Regions from separate parts of the Polymorphum gilvum SL003B-26A1 genome, predicted to be linked through region 2. Evidence: riboswitches for the same ligand, from Rfam matches in the RefSeq annotation. Region 2 holds a riboswitch; the other holds the start of a gene.
What was found. Region 2 has a riboswitch for thiamine pyrophosphate ahead of SL003B_RS04730 (ABC transporter permease). Riboswitches for the same ligand answer to the same signal wherever they lie in the genome.
Positions count from the first base shown of each region.

Region 1 (4,207 bases), 580 kb from region 2:
CGGTGTTGATCATGGTGATTCTGCGCGGCGAGTTCATCGTGGCGTTCCGGACCCGTCAGCCGTGGGGGCATGTCGGCCGGGCCGTGGTCGGCATGACGGCCATGCTGGCGTCCTTCACGTCCTACAAGTTCCTGCCGCTGCCGGACGCGACGGCGATCGGCTTCGCCTCGCCGCTGTTCGTCGTCGTGCTGGCCTTCCTGTTCCTGGGCGAGCGGGTCCGCGTGTTCCGCTGGAGCGCGGTCGGCGTCGGCTTCCTCGGCATCCTGATCATCCTGTCGCCACACATCGGCGCGACCGCGATTTCCGGATCGACCTGGTTCGGGGCGCTTTGCGCGGCCGCGGCGGCCTTCTTCTCCGCCCTGGCGATGATCTTCGTGCGCAAGCTGTGCGAAACCGAGCGGACGGCGACGATCGTCACCTGGTTTTCCGGCACGGCGTCGCTGCTGGCGCTGCTGACGATCCCGTTCGGGTGGATCGACCCGACCTGGGCGTGGGTGGTGCCGGACTGGGAGACCGCAGGCCTGTTGGTGTTCGTCGGCCTGGCCGGCGGCCTCGGCCAGATCATCATGACGCAGAGCTACCGCTACGCCGACGCCTCGACCATCGCACCGTTCGACTATGCCAACATGATCTGGGCCGTCCTGCTCGGCTGGCTGCTGTTCTCGGAGGTTCCGGTGGCCGAGGTGATCATCGGCGCCGCAATCGTGATCGCGGCCGGTATCTTCGTCATCTTCCGTGAGCGTCGGCTCGGGTTCGACCGTACCAGGGACCGGCGAGCCTCGACGCCGTCGAAGGTGTGAGAGGGTCGCCTCAGCGGGCCGTGGCAGGATTGTAGACGAAGGTTTCCGGGGAACTCTTCGTGCCGTCCTTGTAGATGAGCTGCACCATGATGCTGCGCACGCTGCCAGCCGGCAGGGAGAGATAGGGCATATCCCTGGTCACGGCATTGGGGGCGGCGGGATCGCAGGCCTCGAGCTCCCACATGCGATCGAGCGGGCCGTCGTCGAAGCCGTAGAAGACGACGTCGATGCCGCATTTCCAGGCCTCGAGGTGGGTGAAATAGATCAGCAGCCGGCCGTCCCAGTCACGGAAGCTGACCCAGTTGGCTCTGGTCATTTCGACGATTTGCTTGATCTGCTCGGGCGGCATGCCCTGGGCGCAGGCCGGACCAGCGAGAAGGGCGCTCGCCAGCAGCGCGGATCGAAGCAGGGATCGGGCCATGGGCTGTCCTTTGACGATCAGAAGGCCTTGAAGGTGATGATCGTGCGGGTGTCGCGGATGCCGCCGAGGGTGTGCAGCTTCTCGTTGACGAAGTGACCGATGTCGGACTCGTCCTCGATGTAGACCTTGACCAGCAGGTCGTAGTCGCCGCTGGTCGAATAGATTTCCGAGGCGATCTCCGCATCGGCGATGGCATTGGCCACCTTGTAGGTTTCGCCGAGGTTGCACTTGATCATGATGAAAAACGGCTTCATGGCGCGCTCCGACTGGTCATGCCTTTCCTTGGACATCGCGCATCCCGGGCGCGCAGTCAATGACGCCGGCGGCGCGGACGGCCCGGCAAGGCTTGCAATTGCCCGGCCGGCTTGCTAGCTCTTGAGCCGTCTCATGGGGGTGCCCGGCGCCGATGCGCGGGCTGAGAGGCGGATCCGCCAACTCCTTGAACCTGATCCGGGTCATGCCGGCGGAGGGATTTGGGATGATCGACAGTCGCATGGGCGTCGCAAGCGTCCGGACGCGCCGCACGGCGGCAGTTTCCCGATTGACCGAACGCAGGGGGAGGAGCCGATGAACGGCGCCCCGGGCTTTGACGCGGCCTTCGCCGCGACTGCGCTCGACCGGCTGCGGGCACGCGTGCCGCGCGTGCATTGCCTGACCAATGCGGTTGCCCAGAGCTTCACCGCCAACGTGCTGCTGGCGCTCGGCGCAATCCCGTCGATGACCATTGCGCCCGAGGAGGTGCCGGCCTTCACGGCAGGCGCCGACGCACTGCTGGTCAATCTCGGCACCCTGGACGACACGCGTCGCCGGGCGATCCCGCTGGCGCTGGATGTCGCCGCAGCGGCAGGCAAGCCCTGGGTGCTGGACCCGGTGTTCGTCGACCGCTCGCCCGTGCGTTGCGATCTGGCGCGCGACCTTCTCGCCCGGTCGCCGACGCTGCTGCGGGTCAACGCGGCCGAACTGGCGGCACTGACAGGAGGCAGGGAGGCGCGTGCGGCGGGACGAGTGCTGGCGGCGAGGATCGCGCTGACCGGGGCGGTTGACGAGGTCTCAGACGGGAGGCGCTCCCTGAGGCTCGACAACGGCCACCCGCTGATGGGCAAGGTGACGGCGACCGGCTGTGCGGGCGGCGCCGTACTGGCCGCGTTTCTCGCGGTCGAGCCCGATCCGCTGCTGGCGGCGGCGGCGGGTCTTGCCGTCTTCGGCATCGCCGGAGAGATCGCCGGTGCGCAGGCCCGGGGACCAGGGAGCTTCGTGCCGGCGTTCCTCGACGCGCTCCATGCGCTCGATGCCGAGATCATCGCCGCACGGCTGAGGGCGGGCTGAGACGGATGCGCAAGACCAGGAAGGAAGGACCATGACTGCTATCGCCCTGACCATCGCCGGTTCGGATTCGGGCGGCGGCGCCGGCGTCCAGGCGGACCTGAAGACGTTCTCCGCGCTGGGCGTCTACGGCGCCAGCGTGATCACCGCGCTGACGGCGCAGAACACGCTCGGTGTCAGCGCCATTCATGACGTGCCGCCGGAGTTCGTTCGCGCCCAGATGGACGCGGTGCTGGGCGACATCAAGGTCAATACGGTCAAGATCGGCATGTTGTCGCGTCCGGAGGTGATACGCGCGGTTGCCGACGGCCTCGACGCCCATGCGGTGCAGACCATCGTTCTCGATCCGGTCATGGTGGCGGCATCCGGCGATCCGCTGCTGGTGCCCGAGGCGGTCGCCGTGCTGATCGACGACCTGGTACCCCGGGCGCTGGTGATCACGCCCAACCTGCCCGAGGCTGCGCGCATGCTGAAGACCGACATCGCCGACAGCCGCGACGCGATGCGGGGCCAGGCGAACGCGCTGCTGCAACTCGGCGCCCGCGCGGTCCTGCTCAAGGGCGGCCACGGCTCGGGCCGCGAGAGCGTCGACCTACTGGCGACCCACGGCGGCGAGACCTGGTTCAGCGCGCCGCGGCACGAGACGCGCAACACCCACGGCACCGGCTGCACGCTGTCCTCGGCCATCGCGGCGGGCCTGGCCAGGGGACTTGCCCTCACGGAGGCCGTCGGCGCGGCGAAGGCTTATGTGACGGCGGCGATCCGCGCTGCCGACCGGCTGTCGATCGGAGCCGGACACGGGCCGGTGCATCATTTCCACGCAATCTGGGAGAAGGCGGATGACTGAGCACGACACGACTTCCGGCGAACGGGCGACGGCGACCGGGCTCAGCCGGCGCGGGGCCCTGTGTCTGGCGGGCGCAGCGCTCGGCAGCGGCCTCGCCGCGCCGACCGTTGTGCAGGCGGCGGCGACGATCGAATGGAAGATGGTCACCTCCTGGCAGAAGGATCTGCCGGGTCCCGGCGTCACCGCCCAGCGGATCTGCGACCGCATCGGGCTCTTGTCCGGCGGGCGGATGCGCGTACGCCTCTATGCCGCCGGCGAACTGGTGCCGGCCCTCGGCGTGTTCGACGCGGTTTCCTCCGGCACCGCTCAGATCGGCCATTCGGCCTCGTTCTTCTGGCAGGGCAAGATGCCGGCGGCGGTGTTCTTCACCGCCATCCCCTTCGGCCTGCTGCCGCAGGAGCACATCACCTGGATCGAGCAGGGCAGCGGCCAGGCGTTGTGGGACGAACTCTATGCGCCGTTCGGCATCAAGCCGGTGATGGCCGGCAACACCGGCGTTCAGATGGGCGGCTGGTTCGCCCGCCCGGTCGAGACGCTCGACGACCTGCGGGGGCTGAAGATCCGCATGCCGGGGCTCGGCGGCGAGGTGCTGCGCCGGCTCGGCGCGACCCCGGTCAGCCTGGCACCGGGCGAGATCTTCCCGGCGCTGCAGTCCGGCCTGATCGACGCGACGGAGTTCCTCGGACCGTGGAGCGATCGGGCAATGGGCTTCCACAAGGTTACCAAGCTCTACTACGCGCCCGGCTTCCACGAGCCGAACGGCACCGGCGAGGCGCTGCTCAACAAGACCGCGCTGGAGGGCCTGCCGGAGGATCT
Region 1 covers NC_015259.1:1,581,017-1,585,223, forward strand. Annotated here, with positions in the region: gene SL003B_RS07455 (DMT family transporter) at 1-800, shown strand, start outside; gene SL003B_RS07460 (hypothetical protein) at 811-1,221, opposite strand; gene SL003B_RS07465 (Lrp/AsnC ligand binding domain-containing protein) at 1,239-1,475, opposite strand; TPP riboswitch at 1,601-1,711, shown strand; gene thiM (hydroxyethylthiazole kinase) at 1,789-2,547, shown strand; gene thiD (bifunctional hydroxymethylpyrimidine kinase/phosphomethylpyrimidine kinase) at 2,579-3,391, shown strand; gene SL003B_RS07480 (TRAP transporter substrate-binding protein) at 3,384-4,207, shown strand, end outside.
Region 1: linked by a shared signal. The riboswitch ahead of thiM (hydroxyethylthiazole kinase) and the one ahead of SL003B_RS04730 (ABC transporter permease) in region 2 are both predicted to bind thiamine pyrophosphate.

Region 2 (4,207 bases):
ATCGCCACCAAGCTCGGCGTGCCCGAAGAAGATGTCGTGTCGATGAACCGCCGCCTGGCCGGCGACGCCTCGCTCAACGCGCCGATCCGCGCCGCCGAGGCCGACTCCGGCGAATGGCAGGACTGGCTGGTGGACGAATCCGAAAGCCAGGAAACCCTGCTGGCCAATCAGGAGGAACTGGACATTCGCCGCAAGCTGCTCGGCGACGCCATGGACATTCTCACCGAGCGCGAGCGTCGCATCTTCGAGGCTCGCCGCCTGGCCGAAGATCCGATCACGCTGGAAGAGCTGTCCACCGAATTCGGCGTCAGTCGCGAGCGCGTGCGCCAGATCGAGGTTCGCGCCTTCGAGAAGATCCAGAAGGCCGTGCGCAAGAGCGCACGCGACCTGGAGCAGCCGTCCCTCGCCTGAGCGCGACGGCACTGGCATCGAACACAGACGGGCCGCGCGGCAGATGCCGCGCGGCCCGTTTTCCTGTGCAGGACCGGCCGTTTGTCGCGCCGTCCCGGCTCAGCGGATCTCGGCCGCGTAGGTCTCGACCGGAACCAGTTCCTTGATCAGGCCGTTCACGTGCAGGAATTCGGCGAAGCGGCGGTAGCGCCCGGCGTCGAGGGCGGACGGCCGCTTGGCGAAGCGGGCCAGCGTGTCGCTCCAGGCACGCCGGTTGAGATCATCGTCGAGATTGGGATAGGCCGCGACGAACGCCTGCCAGGCCTCATCCGGATGGTTGGTCAGATAGATGGTCGCCGCCTCGACCGCCGAGAGAAAACGGACAAGACGCGGGTCGCCCGTCCTGTCCTTGTGCGCCACGTAGATCAGCTCGTCGAACACCGGCACGCCGTTCTCCTCGGGATAGAAGGCCCTGCCCCGCTTGCCCTCCAGCTCGAGCTGCGTCAGTTCGAAGTTGCGGTAGCCGCCGATGACGGCGTCGACCTGTCCGGACAGCAGCGCCGGCGACAGCGCGAAGTTGACGTTGATCAGTTCGACGTCAGCGGCGCTCAGGCCCTGCGACTTCAACATCTGGCCGAGCATGGCGTCCTCGAAGCCGGACACCGAGAAGCCGATCTTCTTGCCCTTAAGGTCCGCAAGCGTCCTGATCGGACCGTCCTCCAGCACGATCAGCGAGTTCAACGGCGTCTCCACCAGCGTGCCGATCCAGCGGATCGGCAGGCCCTCGTCGATCTGCGCGTGCAAGGTCGCCTGATAGGAGATCGCGATGTCGCCCTGTCCTGCCGCGACCAGCTTCGGCGGCATGGCCGGATCGGCCGGTTCGATCAACTCAACGTCCAGGCCTTCGGCCGCGAAGAAGCCCTTGGTCAGGGCCGTGATCACCGGCGCGTGGTCCGGGTTGGTGAACCAGTCGAGAAGCACGGTCAGCTTGTCGGCCGCCCGCGCCGGCGTCTGTAAGGCAAGAAGCGCGGCCAGGGCAAGGGGAATCAATCGTGTCATTTGTCAGCTCCCGTTGGATTGAAAACGCGGAATGGGGGATCAATCCTCGCGCTGCCAGGGCACGAGGCGGCGCGTCGCCCGCTCGACGGCAAAGCGCAGAAGCAGGACCATCGCGGCAAGAAGCACGAGGGCGGCGAACATCATGTCCGTCTGCATGCGGGCGTTGCTCTGCAGCATGATGAAGGCCAGCCCGCCCTTGGCGCCGACCCACTCGCCGACGATTGCCCCGATCGGCGCGAACACGGCGGCGATCCGGATACCAGACGCCAGCGCGGGCAAAGCCGAGGGAATGCGAAAGTGGATCAGCTCCCGAAAACGCCCGACCCGGTAGAGACGAGCAAGGTCGGCAAGGCCCGCGTCGAGCCGACGCAGGCCGTCGTAGTAGGTGGAGGTGACCGCGAAGAAGATCACCAGCACCGCCATGACGATCTTCGAGGACAGGCCGAAGCCGAGCCACAGCACCAGGATCGGCGCGATAGCAAAGACCGGCAGCGCCTGGGTCACCAGCACGGCCGGCAGCAGCGCCCGGCGCACCAGCGGCAACAGCCACATCGCCAGCGCCAGGGCCGAGCCGGCGACGATGCCCAGCACGAAGCCGAGTACCGTCTCATAGGCGGTGATCGCCGCATGCTCGAGCAGGAAGCCTCCCTGCCGGCGAAAGGCGTCCGCGACCCGCAGCGGCCCGGGCAGCATGTAGGGAGGCACGTCGAACAGGCGAACGGCGCCTTCCCACAGACCGATAAGCAGAGCCGCGCTCGCAAGACCGGACAGGATGGTCTTCATGGCGCCCCGCAGAAGTCAGCGGGACGATCGACGTAGGAACCGGCCGCGCGAGGCCGAGCGATGCAAAAGAACGGCCGGAGCCGGCCGAAGACATATGACACGTCAGGATCTCCCGTCTTCGGCAGTTGCCGAATGCGACATTGGAGATCCGGGATAAGGCTAAAGGCTTCCGTCCCTTCGCCGGCATGACCCGGATCAGGTTCTAAGGGTTCGGCGCAAGCGCCATCTCAGCTCCCTGGAGCACCCCTCGGACCGTGTCTAGGATGAAATGATCGGCCCCTTATTGCAAGGGGTTTTGTGCATCCCGCAAGACCGGAACGGGGCTGGCAGATCAGCCGCCGCTGCCCCAGACCGTCATGGCCTGCTCCAGCGCCCGCGATCCCGGCGTCCCCTTCTCCAGGGTCAGGATGGCGCGCTTGCCAGTGTCGTAGAGGATCGGGATATCGATCCAGCCGCGCTCGCGCATGAGCGCGATATTGCGTTCGCGTTCGCTCTCGATGCTCGACAGGGCGATCCAGAAATAGCCCGGTGCGACCTTGACCGACGCCCCGAGCAGGGCGTCACCGCGCGCTTCTTCGGTCGGCTTCATGACCAGTCCGGGCACGTTCGCGACGTCCCGGCCGGAGAAGCCCTCAGGCAACTGGAACTGGACCTCTACCAGATGGCTAGCTGGCAGCGAACTATCGGTGTTCGGCTTGATACGGATCGTCACCGATACGTTGCGGTCGGGAATTTCCGCATTGGCCGCCAGAACGGTCTCCTTGCGGCCCGAGGCGTCGGTTTCCTCGGTCACGGACCAGGCGACTCGCCCCTGCGACGCGGTGCCCGAACCGCTTGCATCTTCGCCCTCCTCATAGAGGATCGAGCGCTGCGCGACGATCGTTTCCGGCGCCACTTCCGCCGTCGGAGCAGCCGGCGCGGGCACCACCGCCGGGGCCTCGGCCGCCGGTGGCGGCTCAAGAGGCGCCGGGGCGGGTGCGGGCTGCGTCGGCGCGGGCGTCGCTTCGACGTCGCCGGACGGCGTGACGATCGTGCCGCCGGCAGGCTGCGTCGGCGTGATCAGCGTGGTCGTCACCGACCGGGCGTCGGGCGCCGCCGGCTGCCCATTGTCGTCCAGCAGCCGGTCGGTGCTCTTCTCCGAACGTGCGCCGTTCTCCTCCACCGGAGCCGGTGCCTGGGCAGGTTCGGGAGCCTGCGGCGCTACCGCGACCTCCGGCGGACTGCTGTCGCCGGCAAACAGGTCGGACAGCGTATCGCGTTGCGAATAGACGACGGCACCGATGCCGATCACGATCAGGACGAGGCCTGCCAGCAATACGTAAGATGTAAGGGTACTCGCCTTGCCGCGATCGCTCGCGCGCGGTTGCGGCCGCCGCGGACGCTTTGCCTCCTCGGCGACCGGAGCCTCCTCCGGAGCTGCGGTCGCACCGAAATCCCCGCTGCGCTTGCGTTCGCCCGCATCCGCCGTCCGTATCCGGGTGTCGCCGGAAAAATCCCTCGGGCCGGTGAGCGCGGAAAGAGGACCCGGTTCGGGCTGGACCGGCGCCCTGGGACCTGTGGAAGCACCGAAGGTCGGCTCCCTGCGCGGCGGCGACGCCTCGCCCGCCTCCGCGTCGGGGGAAAAGGCATCCTTTGCGCTCTGAACGGCGCGGCTGGAAGCTGCTCCGAGCTTTTCGGCGTCGCGTACGGCCGTTCCGAGCGGCGCCCCAAGCGGAGCCCTGGCCGGCGCTGCCGGAGAGGGCGCTGCCGGAGAGGGCGCGGGCGGAGACGGGGGCGGCGTGGCGGCTGGCGCGGTCGACACGCTCTGCGTGGCGGAAGACGGTACCTGAACGGTCGGGATCGGCGCCGCCTGCTCGGCGGCCGCAGGTCGGCCGAGACCGAGCGTCTCGCGCGCGGCTTCGGCCTCGACCTTGCGGATCGCCTCTTCCAGGCGCAATTGTTCGGCGGTGATTTCGGAGGGCGAGAGCGGCGGTTC
Region 2 covers NC_015259.1:1,001,047-1,005,253, reverse strand. Annotated here, with positions in the region: gene rpoH (RNA polymerase sigma factor RpoH) at 1-411, shown strand, start outside; gene SL003B_RS04735 (ABC transporter substrate-binding protein) at 511-1,449, opposite strand; gene SL003B_RS04730 (ABC transporter permease) at 1,489-2,232, opposite strand; TPP riboswitch at 2,388-2,490, opposite strand; gene SL003B_RS04725 (hypothetical protein) at 2,564-4,207, opposite strand, start outside.